DNA from 3 places in the Sporosarcina sp. FSL K6-1508 genome. Region 2 is predicted to be linked to each of the others. Evidence: a T-box and tRNA genes for the amino acid it is inferred to sense, from the RefSeq annotation. Region 2 holds a T-box; the other regions hold tRNA genes.

Region 1 (3,246 bases), 1.7 Mb from region 2:
GCTCACTTTCCGCAATCTGCTTCAGAGCCTTTGCACGGCTCACAATAAAGTTCTTCATATAGCTTTGCAAAAACAGCTTATCCGCAATAACTCCAATCGGTCCAAAAGGGGATTTATAACGAAAGCGATCAATCATTAGCGTGCCATTATCCTTTTCAATAAACTCGTGTACATGCGTAAATGAGTGAAAGGCACCTTTGACCATTATATCTTCAAAGAGATAGGGTTCATTCATTATTGTAACTTTAGCCGTCAGTCTTTGCCTTATACCGAAATGGACTGCCTCCCATGTAACAACATCCCCCGCCAGCAATAAACCTGTCGTAACCCCACCAACGGCTTTCTCTTTCGTACCCTTTGTTGTTTGAGTATGAATATCCACATCGCGCGCGAGATCAAAGCAGCGTTCTACTGAGGCTTTAATGAATTCCTGATGTTCGATTAATGGCATAACAGCCCCTCCACTCAATATTCTTTCTTTCACTGTAGCACAATAAGTTCTAAGTTGAAATTGAGCGGAACAAAAGCGGATACGCGACCCCAGCCGCCAAGTCTACAGCACGACCGACCATATATCATCCTCAACCGATCATTAGCGCTACGCAACCGATCATATATCACTGGGGACCGATCATAACGCGGCGCAACCGACCATATACCTCCGCCAACCGATCATTAGCAACCCACGACCGATCATATATATTGCTCTCCAGCATCCAAACATTTGGTGCTCACTGCCTGAATCTCGCATATCCGCTTTCACGGGCTATCTATAGGCCCAGACATTTATAAATTTATTAGACATGAAAAAAAGACACAACCGAAGTTGTGTCTTTTCCATCTGATACCCGAGGCCGGACTTGAACCGGCACGCCTCGCGGCATCGCATTTTGAGTGCGACGTGTCTGCCATTCCACCACTCGGGCATAACAATATTCATTTCACTTCCAACAATAAACAAGAAAATTGGAGGCGGCAACCGGAATCGAACCGGTGATAAGGGTGTTGCAGACCCATGCCTTACCGCTTGGCTATGCCGCCGCAGAAAATGGAGCGGAAGACGGGATTCGAACCCGCGACCCCGACCTTGGCAAGGTCGTATTCTACCACTGAACTACTTCCGCGAAACTGGGGTAGCTGGATTCGAACCAACGAGTGACGGAGTCAAAGTCCGTTGCCTTACCGCTTGGCTATACCCCAATAAGATAAATGGGGCGGCTGAAGGGAATCGAACCCTCGAGTGTCGGAACCACAATCCGATGTGTTAACCACTTCACCACAACCGCCATGATATCTAGTTTGATTTAATTAGATATACAAATGGGGCGACTGAAGGGAATCGAACCCTCGAGTGTCGGAACCACAATCCGATGTGTTAACCACTTCACCACAATCGCCACGATATCTAGTTTGATTTAATTGGATAAATAAATGGGGCGACTGAAGGGAATCGAACCCTCGAGTGTCGGAACCACAATCCGATGTGTTAACCACTTCACCACAATCGCCATAATATTAGGTTAAATTAAAAAAAGTGGCAGGGGCAGTAGGAATCGAACCCACATCAAAGGTTTTGGAGACCTCTATTCTACCGTTAAACTATGCCCCTACGTGGAAGTCTTTTCAACACATGGTTCGTGTTAAAAAAATGGTGGTGGGGGGCGGATTCGAACCGCCGAACCCGTAGGGAGCGGATTTACAGTCCGCCGCGTTTAGCCACTTCGCTACCCCACCATATAGGTCTAGATGGTGCCGGAGAAAGGACTTGAACCCTCAACCTACTGATTACAAGTCAGTTGCTCTACCAGTTGAGCTACTCCGGCACAAATATTAAAATGGTGGCTCAGGACGGAATCGAACCGCCGACACAAGGATTTTCAGTCCTTTGCTCTACCGACTGAGCTACTGAGCCACATATTTGGTCTACTCTAAGCTATGTATTTCTTTGTCAGTTTGCTTATTTTAAACCTTATTATAATAAAAATGGCGGTCCCGACCGGGATCGAACCGGCGATCTCCTGCGTGACAGGCAGGCATGTTAACCGCTACACCACGGGACCATTTGGTTGCGGGGACAGGATTTGAACCTGTGACCTTCGGGTTATGAGCCCGACGAGATACCACTTCTCCACCCCGCGACAACAATATATAGTATTAATTTGATAATTCGCATGAATTTCTGACTTATAAGTCAGATGTGTAACCCGATGCATTGTGATAAAATTTGGTTGCGGGGGCAGGATTTGAACCTGCGACCTTCGGGTTATGAGCCCGACGAGATACCACTTCTCCACCCCGCGACAATGTTAATTGTTTGTATAAATATAATGGTGGAGGATGACGGGCTCGAACCGCCGACCCCCTGCTTGTAAGGCAGGTGCTCTCCCAGCTGAGCTAATCCTCCTGGGTAAAAAAAATTTTTATTCATTCCACATAATGTGTCTTGTATGGAATAAGTTTTATTGGTGACCCCTACGGGATTCGAACCCGTGATACCGCCGTGAAAGGGCGGTGTCTTAACCGCTTGACCAAGGGGCCATTATTATTTATGTAAATCTGGCGGAGAGCAAGGGATTTGAACCCTTGAGACAGCGTTAACCGTCTACACGATTTCCAATCGTGCTCCTTCGGCCACTCGGACAGCTCTCCTAAATGGCTCCGCAGGTAGGACTCGAACCTACGACCGATCGGTTAACAGCCGATTGCTCTACCACTGAGCTACTGCGGAATAATATCATAATACTTACAAAGAGCATGCTCTTTAGGAATAACAGACCAGCGACGTCCTACTCTCACAGGGGGGAACCCCCAACTACCATCGGCGCTGAAGAGCTTAACTTCCGTGTTCGGGATGGGAACGGGTGTGACCTCTTCGCAATCGTCACTGGACTATTTTCCACAAGACAATACTTATTATATCATGTCTTGATGGATGTTGCAAGCGTTTTTTATAAAATAATTACTTTTGTTCGCTCAAAACTGAATAAAACAGACATTGTGCTACACGAATCAGGGTAATCAAGCCCTTTTTCAAAATTGGTTAAGTCCTCGATCGATTAGTATCCGTCAGCTCCACACGTCGCCGTGCTTCCACCCCAGACCTATCAACCTCATCTTCTTTGAGGGATCTTACTTACTTGCGTAATGGGAAATCTCATCTCGAGGGGGGCTTCATGCTTAGATGCTTTCAGCATTTATCCCGTCCATACATAGCTACCCAGCGATGCCTTTGGCAAGACAACTGGT
Region 2 (3,246 bases):
GTGATTGTTCTGGCCTTGTTGAAAGTTCAATCGAATATTCAAAACCAAAAGCTTGATAAACTTCATCAATCAGACGAATAACTTGCTTTATTTCGCTTTGAATTTGATTATGCCTCACAAAAATATGCGCATCATCTTGGCAGAATGTTCGAACCCTTAATAGTCCATTAAGGGCCCCACTAAATTCATGTCGATGGACTTGACCGAATTCAGCCATCCGTATCGGTAAATCACGGTACGAATGAAGACTATTTTTAAAAATCAACATATGACCCGGACAATTCATCGGCTTCATTGCGAATTTCGCGTTCTCTACCTCTGAAAAATACATATTTTCATGGTAATGATCCCAGTGACCCGATTGCTCCCACAGACGTTGATTCATCATGAAAGGTGTGCTGACTTCGGCATACCCCGCCTTCGTTTGAAGTGCACGTGAAAAGTTCTCTAGCTCCGTTCGTATTATCTGCCCATTCGGTAAATAGAATGGCATGCCAGGTGCTTCCTCAGAGAACATGAATAATTTAAGTTGCTTGCCTAGTTTTCGATGATCCCTTTTTTCTGCTTCCTCTAAGAAATACAAATGCTGGTCTAAGTCTTTCTTTTTCAAAAAGGCAATTCCATAGACACGTTGCATAACTTGATTATCACTATCCCCTTGCCAATAGGCACCCGATAAATGTGTTAATTTGAATGCTTTTACCCATCCAGTAGATGGTAGATGTGGTCCACGACAAAGGTCAATAAATTCTCCTTGTTTATAAAGTGATATTTTCTCGTCAGTTGGTATCTCTTTTAAAATCTCTAATTTAAACAATTCGTCATGCTGCTCAAATATTTTTTTAGCCTCTTCGTATGTGACTTCCAAGCGCTCGATCTCCAAATCTTCTCCTATAATCGCTTCCATTTCCTTTTCGATCATTGCTAAATCATTTGAAGTAATACTTGTAGACGTTTGAAAATCGTAGAAAAAACCGTTTTCAATAACGGGTCCAATCCCTAACTTCGAATTGTCATACAGTCTTTTTACGGCTTGCCCCAACACATGTGCAGCTGTGTGCCTTAGCACTTGGAGTCCTTCTTTCGATTCCTTCGTGAAAAGTGTAACCGAAGCATCCTCCATAATGCATTGTGATAAATCACACAATTGGTCATTGACTTTGCCCGCTACAACCGTTTTTCTCAGGCTTGAACTTATCGATTCTGCAATCTCCGCCAATGTAACCCCTACTGTAAACTCCTTTTTGCTACCATCCGGAAATTGAATCTCAATCTGTTTGTCATTCATCTAAAACACCCCATCCAATTTTTTGTATAAAAAAATACCCGTCCCAAATAAAGGGACGAGTATGATTACCCGTGATTCCACCCAAATTTCTAACACCATCCAACAATGGTGTTAACTCATGGCGCTGTAACGTAGCATTAACGGTATTAGTTACTTCATTTCACTAATACAGCTCAAAAGTGGTAAATTATTTTCTGCGTTAGGAAGTTCTCAGCTTTACTTCCCTCTCTGGAAACCATCAAAATAATTCATGTCTTTGTCATAGCTGTTATCGTTATTCAGTTAATATCTATACAAATAAACACACCCATCCCTAGTAAAGGGACGAGTGTGTTTTCTCGTGATTCCACCCAAATTTCTAACACCATCCAACAATGGAGTTAGCTCATGGTGCTGTAACGTAGCATTAACGGCCATTAGATACTTATTTTCTCTAATGCAGCTCAAAAGTGGTAAATTGCTTTTCTGCGTTGGGAAGATTTCAGCTATACTTCCCTCTCTGTAAACCATAAAAACAATTCATGTCTCTATCATCGCTATTATAAAATATAGTTAGAATTCACCAAAATCGAATTAGTTAATATCCTACAACAAACAAAATAAATTATCAAGCTTTTCTTTATCATAGTGCTGACAATCCAAGCTATCCTACTCCAACTGGCACTTAATTAAATACTATAAATCGATTTTCATCAGATATAAATTCTTTTTCTTCAGGTTCAGCGGCTATACCACCAAACGGCATTTGCGCTCTTAAATTCCAAGTAGAAGGTATTTGCCATTCGTTTTTAACAGCTTTGTCAATGAGAGGATTATAGTGTTGGAGTGAAGCACCTATGTCCTCAAGAGCTAATGCTGTCCAGACGGAATGTTGGGCAATCGCTGTTGATTGATCAGACCAACTCGGAAATTGCTCTGCATATAGAGGGAAATCTTTTTGTAAATTCTTTATTACCGCTGTATCCTCAAAGAATAAAATTGTACCAAAACCCGCACGAAATGTAGCAATTTTCTCTTCAGTTTTCGAGAATTTTTGCTTTGCAACAATCCCACTTAATGTATCTGCTACAATTCCCCATAATTTATTATGGGAATCATTGAAAAGAATAACAGCTCGCGATGATTGTGAGTTAAATGCTGAAGGACTTAGTTTAATAGCCTCTATAATAAGCTTTTGAATACCTTCCTCAGATTGTTCAATGTTTTTATTCAGCGAATAAATAGAACGACGTTTTTTCATTAAATCAATAAATAGATTGCCCATATTTAATTTCCCTCTTTCAAAATACTTTAGTGGATTCCCTCATTAACATGTTCACCGTGTCCTGTTTTGTTCCCTATTTTCAAGACAGTGACAAGCATTGCACATATAATTATCAATAGTCCTACCATTGCTGGTGCAAAATTGTCAAAAATATCTACTGTCAGTCCGATAAATGTTGGCCCCAGAGCCCCAAGTAGATATCCACCAAATTGCATCATGGCTGACCAGGAGATTGTTTGTTCAATACTTTTAGCTTCTTGAATAGGCAGAAGTAATGCCAAAGGAAACAAACCACCTGCCCCGATACCAAGGAAAATTGTCGCTGCCCATGGTGAGAAATGAAACAGCAAAATTACAATTCCGATTACTTCTAATAGAATACAAACTAGTAACCAAATTTTTCTATTCCCTGTTTTGGTAACGAGAATGGGTATTAAAAAGCTTACGGGAATTTGAATTACTGTAAATAGGGTCAAAATCAAACCCGATTGCGAGTGGCTGAATCCCATTGATTGTACGATGGGGGCTAACCAAGCTGTTAGCGAATAAAAGATGGCCGCCATGCACCCAAAAAACGCCATGAATAATGTCACCCTTTTATTTTTTACAAACAAAGCTGAAATAGGCTGGGTATCTTTACTCTTTTCAGCTTTATTTAGGAGTGGAAGAAGTAGTAAAGATGCAGGAACCGCTA
Region 3 (3,246 bases), 1.4 Mb from region 2:
AAATTCCTTGTCGGGTAAGTTCCGACCCGCACGAAAGGCGTAACGATCTGGGCACTGTCTCAACGAGAGACTCGGTGAAATTATAATACCTGTGAAGATGCAGGTTACCCGCGACAGGACGGAAAGACCCCGTGGAGCTTTACTGTAACCTGATATTGAATTCCGGTGCAGCCTGTACAGGATAGGTAGGAGCCTTGGATTCCGGAGCGCTAGCTTCGGATGAGGCGTTGGTGGGATACTACCCTGGCTGTATTGGACTTCTAACCCATGCCCCTTATCGGGGCAGGAGACAGTGTCAGGCGGGCAGTTTGACTGGGGCGGTCGCCTCCTAAAGAGTAACGGAGGCGCCCAAAGGTTCCCTCAGAATGGTTGGACATCATTCGCAGAGTGCAAAGGCATAAGGGAGCTTGACTGCGAGACCTACAAGTCGAGCAGGGTCGAAAGACGGGCTTAGTGATCCGGTGGTTCCGCATGGAAGGGCCATCGCTCAACGGATAAAAGCTACCCCGGGGATAACAGGCTTATCTCCCCCAAGAGTCCACATCGACGGGGAGGTTTGGCACCTCGATGTCGGCTCATCGCATCCTGGGGCTGTAGTCGGTCCCAAGGGTTGGGCTGTTCGCCCATTAAAGCGGTACGCGAGCTGGGTTCAGAACGTCGTGAGACAGTTCGGTCCCTATCCGTCGCGGGCGCAGGAAATTTGAGAGGAGCTGTCCTTAGTACGAGAGGACCGGGATGGACATACCTCTGGTGTACCAGTTGTCTTGCCAAAGGCATCGCTGGGTAGCTATGTATGGACGGGATAAATGCTGAAAGCATCTAAGCATGAAGCCCCCCTCGAGATGAGATTTCCCATTACGCAAGTAAGTAAGATCCCTCAAAGAAGATGAGGTTGATAGGTCTGGGGTGGAAGCACGGCGACGTGTGGAGCTGACGGATACTAATCGATCGAGGACTTAACCAATTTTGAAAAGGGCTTGATTACCCTGATTCGTGTAGCACAATGTCTATTTCATTCAGTTTTGAGCGAATAAGTACCGTTCATAAAAAAAAGTACTTGCAATTAAGTTTAGAAACTGATATAATGAATATTGTCTTTGAGAAAAGATGATGCAGGTCTGGTGACGATTGCGAAGAGGTCACACCCGTTCCCATACCGAACACGGAAGTTAAGCTCTTCAGCGCCGATGGTAGTTGGGGGTTCCCCCCTGTGAGAGTAGGACGCCGCCGGGCCTGTGAGATTCATTACATAAAAAGTCTTTGTAGTAAGTGGCTTGCATTTCACACATAGTGGGACAAGCAATTAATACATAGAAAAAACAGTGTGGATGAAAATGCTGATGAATTTATCAATTCATTATAAAATATAACCCAGGAGGATTAGCTCAGCTGGGAGAGCACCTGCCTTACAAGCAGGGGGTCGGCGGTTCGAGCCCGTCATCCTCCACCATTTACTTTAATTCTTTCGCCGGAGTAGCTCAACTGGTAGAGCAACTGACTTGTAATCAGTAGGTTGAGGGTTCAAGTCCTTTCTCCGGCACCACTTTTCGAGCCATTAGCTCAGTTGGTAGAGCATCTGACTTTTAATCAGAGGGTCGCAGGTTCGAATCCTGCATGGCTCACCATTTTTATGACTTAGCAGTCATGATTTATATTGCGGGTATGGCGGAACTGGCAGACGCGCTAGACTTAGGATCTAGTGCCTTCGGGCGTGGGGGTTCGACTCCCTTTACCCGCACTTATAATGCGGAAGTAGTTCAGTGGTAGAATACGACCTTGCCAAGGTCGGGGTCGCGGGTTCGAATCCCGTCTTCCGCTCCATATTTTTGCCGGGGTGGCGGAACTGGCAGACGCACAGGACTTAAAATCCTGCGGTAGGTGACTACCGTACCGGTTCGATTCCGGTTCTCGGCATTAATAACATTTTTAATCATATGCGCTCGTAGCTCAATTGGATAGAGCACCTGACTACGGATCAGGAGGTTGTGGATTCGACTTCTGCCGGGCGCACCATTATAACTTTTCAATTTGCACTTTATAATTCATAATTTAACGGGACGTAGCTCAGCTTGGTAGAGCACTTGGTTTGGGACCAAGGGGTCGCAGGTTCGAATCCTGTCTTCCCGACCATTAAGATCTTTAAGCAGCTTCACCGCTTAAAGAAGCCACCATTTTAAGCAGATTTGTTGCTTAAATAATAATCAGTTAGAATGGGGCCTTAGCTCAGCTGGGAGAGCGCCTGCCTTGCACGCAGGAGGTCAGCGGTTCGATCCCGCTAGGCTCCACCAACACAATTTCAATAAAGATCCTGGCGGCGTAGCTCAGCTGGCTAGAGCGTACGGTTCATACCCGTGAGGTCGGGGGTTCGATCCCCTCTGCCGCCATCTTAAAGGACCTTTAGCTCAGTTGGTTAGAGCAGACGGCTCATAACCGTCCGGTCGCAGGTTCGAGTCCTGCAAGGTCCACCACTATTCTATATAATCACGGAGGTATACCCAAGCCCGGCTGAAGGGATCGGTCTTGAAAACCGACAGGGGAGTCAAATCCCGCGGGGGTTCGAATCCCTCTACCTCCTCCATTTTTTAAAAGTGGTGTAAGAAAAAGTAATATATTGTTGTCGCGGGGTGGAGAAGTGGTATCTCGTCGGGCTCATAACCCGAAGGTCGCAGGTTCAAATCCTGCCCCCGCAACCAAATGGTCCCGTGGTGTAGCGGTTAACATGCCTGCCTGTCACGCAGGAGATCGCCGGTTCGATCCCGGTCGGGACCGCCATTTTTATTAGTAGTATAGTAAGGTTTAAGTTAAGCTAACTGCTTAATGTGAACCGAATATATGGCTCAGTAGCTCAGTCGGTAGAGCAAAGGACTGAAAATCCTTGTGTCGGCGGTTCGATTCCGTCCTGAGCCACCATTATTATGCGAGTGTAGTTTAGTGGTAAAACCTCAGCCTTCCAAGCTGATGATGAGGGTTCGATTCCCTTCACTCGCTCCAAGGGCCTATAGCTCAGCTGGTTAGAGCGCACGCCTGATAAGCGTGAGGTCGGTGGTTCGAGTCCACTTAGGCCCACCATTCCGCAGTAGCTCAGTGGTAGAGCAATCGGCTGTTAACCGATCGGTCGTAGGTTCGAGTCCTACCTGCGGAGCCATTTATATATATGGGGAAGTACTCAAGCGGCTCAAGAGGTGCCCCTGCTAAGGGTATAGATCGCGAAAGCGGTGCGAGGGTTCGAATCCCTCCTTCTCCGCC

Evidence for each region. A T-box is a leader RNA that pairs with one kind of tRNA and senses whether it is charged. The one in region 2 lies ahead of thrS (threonine--tRNA ligase), so its partner is inferred to be a tRNA-Thr.
Region 1: it has a tRNA-Thr gene. The T-box ahead of thrS (threonine--tRNA ligase) is inferred to sense a tRNA for this amino acid. The anticodon was not compared.
Region 3: it has a tRNA-Thr gene. The T-box ahead of thrS (threonine--tRNA ligase) is inferred to sense a tRNA for this amino acid. The anticodon was not compared.

What each region holds. Positions count from the first base shown of each region.
Region 1 covers NZ_JBBOXF010000001.1:1,617,707-1,620,952, reverse strand. Annotated here, with positions in the region: gene MKZ11_RS08010 (SRPBCC family protein) at 1-451, opposite strand, end outside; tRNA gene MKZ11_RS08005 (tRNA-Leu) at 846-926, opposite strand; tRNA gene MKZ11_RS08000 (tRNA-Cys) at 968-1,041, opposite strand; tRNA gene MKZ11_RS07995 (tRNA-Gly) at 1,050-1,124, opposite strand; tRNA gene MKZ11_RS07990 (tRNA-Gln) at 1,129-1,200, opposite strand; tRNA gene MKZ11_RS07985 (tRNA-His) at 1,211-1,286, opposite strand; tRNA gene MKZ11_RS07980 (tRNA-His) at 1,322-1,397, opposite strand; tRNA gene MKZ11_RS07975 (tRNA-His) at 1,433-1,508, opposite strand; tRNA gene MKZ11_RS07970 (tRNA-Trp) at 1,536-1,609, opposite strand; tRNA gene MKZ11_RS07965 (tRNA-Tyr) at 1,650-1,734, opposite strand; tRNA gene MKZ11_RS07960 (tRNA-Thr) at 1,748-1,823, opposite strand; tRNA gene MKZ11_RS07955 (tRNA-Phe) at 1,837-1,912, opposite strand; tRNA gene MKZ11_RS07950 (tRNA-Asp) at 1,985-2,060, opposite strand; tRNA gene MKZ11_RS07945 (tRNA-Met) at 2,064-2,138, opposite strand; tRNA gene MKZ11_RS07940 (tRNA-Met) at 2,226-2,300, opposite strand; tRNA gene MKZ11_RS07935 (tRNA-Val) at 2,329-2,404, opposite strand; tRNA gene MKZ11_RS07930 (tRNA-Glu) at 2,464-2,538, opposite strand; tRNA gene MKZ11_RS07925 (tRNA-Ser) at 2,558-2,649, opposite strand; tRNA gene MKZ11_RS07920 (tRNA-Asn) at 2,654-2,728, opposite strand; rRNA gene rrf (5S ribosomal RNA) at 2,774-2,889, opposite strand; rRNA gene MKZ11_RS07910 (23S ribosomal RNA) at 3,037-3,246, opposite strand, start outside.
Region 2 covers NZ_JBBOXF010000001.1:3,354,580-3,357,825, forward strand. Annotated here, with positions in the region: gene thrS (threonine--tRNA ligase) at 1-1,288, opposite strand, end outside; T-box leader at 1,337-1,560, opposite strand; T-box leader at 1,606-1,831, opposite strand; gene MKZ11_RS16820 (nitroreductase family protein) at 1,953-2,552, opposite strand; gene MKZ11_RS16825 (MFS transporter) at 2,579-3,246, opposite strand, start outside.
Region 3 covers NZ_JBBOXF010000001.1:1,996,925-2,000,170, forward strand. Annotated here, with positions in the region: rRNA gene MKZ11_RS09980 (23S ribosomal RNA) at 1-964, shown strand, start outside; rRNA gene rrf (5S ribosomal RNA) at 1,118-1,233, shown strand; tRNA gene MKZ11_RS09990 (tRNA-Val) at 1,375-1,450, shown strand; tRNA gene MKZ11_RS09995 (tRNA-Thr) at 1,468-1,543, shown strand; tRNA gene MKZ11_RS10000 (tRNA-Lys) at 1,550-1,625, shown strand; tRNA gene MKZ11_RS10005 (tRNA-Leu) at 1,657-1,738, shown strand; tRNA gene MKZ11_RS10010 (tRNA-Gly) at 1,747-1,821, shown strand; tRNA gene MKZ11_RS10015 (tRNA-Leu) at 1,829-1,914, shown strand; tRNA gene MKZ11_RS10020 (tRNA-Arg) at 1,937-2,013, shown strand; tRNA gene MKZ11_RS10025 (tRNA-Pro) at 2,054-2,130, shown strand; tRNA gene MKZ11_RS10030 (tRNA-Ala) at 2,213-2,288, shown strand; tRNA gene MKZ11_RS10035 (tRNA-Met) at 2,311-2,384, shown strand; tRNA gene MKZ11_RS10040 (tRNA-Ile) at 2,392-2,468, shown strand; tRNA gene MKZ11_RS10045 (tRNA-Ser) at 2,486-2,578, shown strand; tRNA gene MKZ11_RS10050 (tRNA-Met) at 2,619-2,693, shown strand; tRNA gene MKZ11_RS10055 (tRNA-Asp) at 2,697-2,772, shown strand; tRNA gene MKZ11_RS10060 (tRNA-Phe) at 2,835-2,910, shown strand; tRNA gene MKZ11_RS10065 (tRNA-Gly) at 2,918-2,991, shown strand; tRNA gene MKZ11_RS10070 (tRNA-Ile) at 2,993-3,069, shown strand; tRNA gene MKZ11_RS10075 (tRNA-Asn) at 3,071-3,145, shown strand; tRNA gene MKZ11_RS10080 (tRNA-Ser) at 3,157-3,246, shown strand, end outside.